DNA from 2 places in the Leptotrichia wadei genome. Region 1 is predicted to be linked to the other one. Evidence: riboswitches for the same ligand, from Rfam matches in the RefSeq annotation. Region 1 holds a riboswitch; the other holds the start of a gene.
The links. Region 1 has a riboswitch for thiamine pyrophosphate ahead of thiD (bifunctional hydroxymethylpyrimidine kinase/phosphomethylpyrimidine kinase). Riboswitches for the same ligand answer to the same signal wherever they lie in the genome.

Region 1 (2,406 bases):
ATCCATTTTTTCTCCTTCTAAAAAAATCTAAACCATTTTTTCTTTTACAATTTCAATATTTTCCAAAATATTTTTATAATTATTACTTTCCTTTCCAAATGTTTTTTCACAGATTTCGGCACTTTCCTCGAATAATTCCAATGCTTTTTCGTATTCATTCTCTTCAAAATAAAAAGTTGCCATATTATTCAAAACTGCCGCATATAAATTGTGAGATTTTCCAACTTCCTTTTCAATTAATTTTAATGATTTTTGTAAATATTCTTCAGCTTTTTCGATATTTTTTACTTTTAAATAAGGCTGTACTAAATTACTTAGCGTAATTGCATACTGAATAGGATTTTCTCCAACTTTTTCCAGTACTTTCAGACTTTTTTCCTGCAGCTCAATCGCTTCTTCAAATCGCCCAAGTTCTTGATAAAATAAAGCCAAATTGTTACATACACTTGCATAGACATAATCATTTTGAAGATTATTAGCTTCATAAATTTTCATCGTATTAAGATAAATATCTTCTGTTTTATCGTATTTTTTCATAAATCTGTAAACTTCCGCCAAGTTTAGGCTGCAAGTCGCATATGGAATACTGTCTTTCCCATACTTTTTCTCAATAAATCCTTGTGCTTTCAGCAAAGCATCTTTGGCTGTATCAAACTCCCCGACATATTTAAGTGTTCCCCCGACTTCATTCAAAATTTTAATATTCTCGTCACTTTCATCCCCAAAAACATTTTCCGTAAGTTCTGCTAATTCCTTTAAAACTTTAACTTCCTCCACAACATTTCCCTGCTGCATAAGTTCTTTTCTCAAATTTGTCAATTCATTTATTCTAATTTTCTTTTCAAATTCGTTTAACATTTTAGATTTCTTCCTTTCACTAATTCTTTTTTATTTGAATATATTTCATTTTTAAATTTATTATTTAATAAAATTTTACCATACAAAATTATATTCTGCAACAATATAAAAAATAATTTTTTGAATCTATTGTATAAAAATTAAATATATGCTATTATATTAAGTGTGAATAAAATATAATAAAATTAAATAATAAAACTAGTTACAAGGGAGTCAATAAATTGACTGAGAAAAGGATGTGAGCCTTGACCTTTTGACCTGATTTGGATAATGCCAACGTAGGAAGTAAGAAAGTTTATTTTAGATTACAAAGTATATACAAATTAGGTATATACTTTTTTTGTATTTGGAGGAAAATATGAAAAATGTATTGTCAATAGCAGGTTCAGATTGCAGTGCAGGAGCGGGAATACAAGCTGACTTGAAAACTTTTGTTGCAAATGAAGTTTATGGAATGACGGTTATTACAAGTTTAACTGCACAGAACCCGCAGAAAGTAAAGATGATAGAAAATGTCTCAATAGAGATGTTAAAAAGTCAGATAGAAGCAATATTAGATACTATAAAAGTTTCTGCCATAAAAATTGGAATGATAAATACTAAAGAAAACGGGGAAATAATATATGAATCTTTATTGAAATATAAAGCAGAAAATATAGTTCTTGATCCTGTGATGATTGCGACAAGCGGAAATTCTTTAATAAAAGATGAAACAAAAGACTTTTTAGTAAATAAATTATTTAAACTGGCGGATATAATTACACCTAATTTAGATGAAACAAAAGAAATAGTAAAAATAATTTTAAAAAATGAAAATATTGAGGACATAAATAGCATAGAAAAAATGAAAACTTATGGAAAGATAATTGCAGATTTTACTAAAAAATGGATTCTTGTTAAAGGGGGACATCTTTCAAATAGTGCAGTGGATATTCTTATAAATAAAGAAAAAGTATATGTTTTAAAAGGAGAAAAAATTTCTAGCAACAATACTCATGGGACTGGTTGCAGTTTATCTTCAGCTATTGCTTCTAATTTAGCTAAGGGCTATTCTATGCTGGACTCAGTTAAGAAAGCTAAGAATTTTGTCTTATGTTCAATAAGAAATTCAGTAAATTTTGGAGAAATAGCTGGAACAATAAATCAAATGGGAGAAATATACAAAAATATTGATATAGAAAAACTTTATTAATTATTAAGGGGAATATATGGATTTAAAAGACTGTAAAATTTATTTAGTTACTGATGAAAAAGCTTGTAATGGAAAAGATTTTTATAAATGTATAGAAGAAAGTATCAAAGGTGGAATAAAAATAGTTCAGTTAAGAGAAAAAAACAGCTCTACAAAAGACTTTTATGAAAAGGCATTAAAAGTAAAAAAAATCTGCAAAAATTATGGAGCATTATTCATTATAAATGACAGATTGGACATAGCACAGGCTGTTGAGGCAGATGGAGTTCATTTAGGACAAACTGATATGCCAATAGAAAAGGCAAGAAAGATTTTAAAAAATAAATTTTTAATTGGAGCAACAGCAAGAAATGCAA
Region 2 (2,406 bases), 280 kb from region 1:
GTCAAAAGAATATGATTTTCTAACTCTTGTCATATAAACTCCAAGCCCGTCATATCCGCCCAGCCATTCAGCCACAACTGCCCCAATTATCGAATATGAAACTGAAATTCTAAGACCTGCAAAAAAATATCCAAGCGAACTCGGCAGCTTCAAGTGAATAAAATTCTGAAATGATGTCGCCCCCATTGTTTTCAGCAAATTTAACATATCTCTGTCAACCGAGCGAAATCCATCCAGCAGCCCAATCGTAATCGGAAAGAATGAAGTCAGTAAAATAAGCATAATTTTAGGCAATATTCCATATCCCATCCAGAGCACTAAAAGCGGTGCAATAGCAACTGTCGGTATCGTCTGCGTTATAACCAGAACAGGATAAATCATTTTATAGGCATATTCAAACCTATCCATAATAACCGCCACAACAAATCCCAGAATTATTCCCAATCCAAGTCCTAAAAATGCCTCAACAAGAGTAACTTCTGTATGCTTCATAAGCAACGGGAAATCTGAAACAAACGCTTTTACAACTTCAAATGGCGATGGCAGCATAAATTTTGGAATAATATTCACCATTGACAAAATTTGCCAAATCATCAGTAATACAGCAATAATAATACTTGATGCAATTTTATCTGTTATATTTTGAAATTTTTTCATCAATCTTTAAAATATCTCCTTTCGGTTTATAATTTATTTTTACATACGACATTACACCCTCAGCCCCTGCCTTCACAGCCACAACTTGACATTCCTTAACAATTTCCATAAGCTCGTCAAAATCCCCTTCTATCGTCGTCTCAAATGGAGCAACATTTATTTTCAGCCCTTTACTTTTAATAAATTCAATAACTTCATCAACAACCCTTACAACTTCATCACTTCCCACAACATTAGGTAGCACTTGAATTGCAACACTTGCATTGATTTCTTTTTTTTCCATAATTTATCATCCCTTTCTTTAACTTTATATTTTATAATAAATTTTCATTTAATAATTTTTAGTTAAAATTTTTTCAAACAAAAAATCCCCTTATCACAAGGAGATTCTATATTTCTATAAATTTTCTAAAATAATTTAAAGAGATATGCAAAATAACTTTAAAATTATTTCTTAGTTTTATATAAAATACTCCCTCCGACAGTATTACCTGTATCAGGTTATATGGGTTTAATTCTCAGCAAAATTGCTCCCCAGTATTCTTTCATTTTTCATTTTTCTACTGTTATTCTGTTTTCACATCTGCAAGATCTGAATATAATTCTTTTAGAATAATTTTTGTTTTGTCATCAATATTTACTAAATACCATTTATTTTTATCTTCAAATACCAAAGTTTTTTGATTTAATTCTAACTTTTGACCTTGAGCCAAAATTATACTTTTTGCAGGTATAATAGCATAATTTCTTCCAGCACTTGTCTGTCCTGTCTTTACATTTTCCAAATCATATTCATATTTTTCAAATTTCATATTTTGTGTAACATCTTTTAATAGCTGTAATGTCATTTCTTTTGCCTTTTGCGAGGTTGTAGAAAGATGTTTAGCTTCCCATTCCCAAAGTTTTTCAGGTACATTTTCCATACTTGAGCTTGCATCTCCTGCCATCGCATCCTTTGAAATTTTGTCAACTTTTTTAGAAATTTCAGGCTTCATTTTACTCCACCATTCTTGTGCCAATTCATTTTGTGCCTGCTCTACATTCTTACAAATTTTTTCATCTCGCTTTTCTTTACATTTTAAAACTGTTTCTTTATAGCAATTTATCATTTTTTTTCAAATTTTCTATGCTATATTTATTTCCACAAGATGTAAAAATCATTGTTGAAACTGAAATTAGAAGTAATAATTTTATTTTTTTCATTTTTCCTCCAAAAAGTTTATTATTAATAATTATACCCTATTTTTTCATATTTTCAAAATTTATTTTTTCATTAAATTATTTTCCAAAAACTTCAATTGTAGAAAAAATAGTTAATTTTAAATATTCTTAATTTTTTATAAAGATAGATTGTATAATAAAATACAACAAATTTAAAATAAAACAGAAGTAACTGCTTCCTGAAGTGTATTAAAATTATGGGCTATCTCTTTTAATTTCTTCTTAAGGCTAAGCCCATACTTTTTCTATTGGATTTAAATTCAGTAAATATGGCGGAAGGAATAAAGGATATGACTATAAACTGGAAGAGCTTACAGATGAGCTTATAATTAGAAACAAAGGAATGTATGAAGTTATCAAACTGGAAAAAGGAAAGCTTTTTTGAAGGAAAAAATAACAAGATAGAAGCAATAAAAAGGTTGTCTTATAGGATAAAAAAATTCGATAACCTGAAAAAGCTTATTCAGCTTAGAATCTCTTAAGGGTATCGAACTTTTTTCAATCCCGTACTTGACAAATAGCCTAAAA

Region 2: another riboswitch for thiamine pyrophosphate. It lies ahead of FVE73_RS05805 (thiamine-binding protein); the one in region 1 lies ahead of thiD (bifunctional hydroxymethylpyrimidine kinase/phosphomethylpyrimidine kinase).

Annotation. Positions count from the first base shown of each region.
Region 1 covers NZ_AP019829.2:1,530,298-1,532,703, forward strand. The annotation lists gene FVE73_RS07160 (DUF4037 domain-containing protein) at 1-6, opposite strand, end outside; gene FVE73_RS07165 (tetratricopeptide repeat protein) at 28-858, opposite strand; TPP riboswitch at 1,055-1,160, shown strand; gene thiD (bifunctional hydroxymethylpyrimidine kinase/phosphomethylpyrimidine kinase) at 1,217-2,050, shown strand; gene thiE (thiamine phosphate synthase) at 2,067-2,406, shown strand, end outside.
Region 2 covers NZ_AP019829.2:1,248,027-1,250,432, forward strand. The annotation lists gene FVE73_RS05800 (ABC transporter permease) at 1-657, opposite strand, end outside; gene FVE73_RS05805 (thiamine-binding protein) at 629-940, opposite strand; TPP riboswitch at 1,114-1,204, opposite strand; gene FVE73_RS05810 (hypothetical protein) at 1,224-1,766, opposite strand.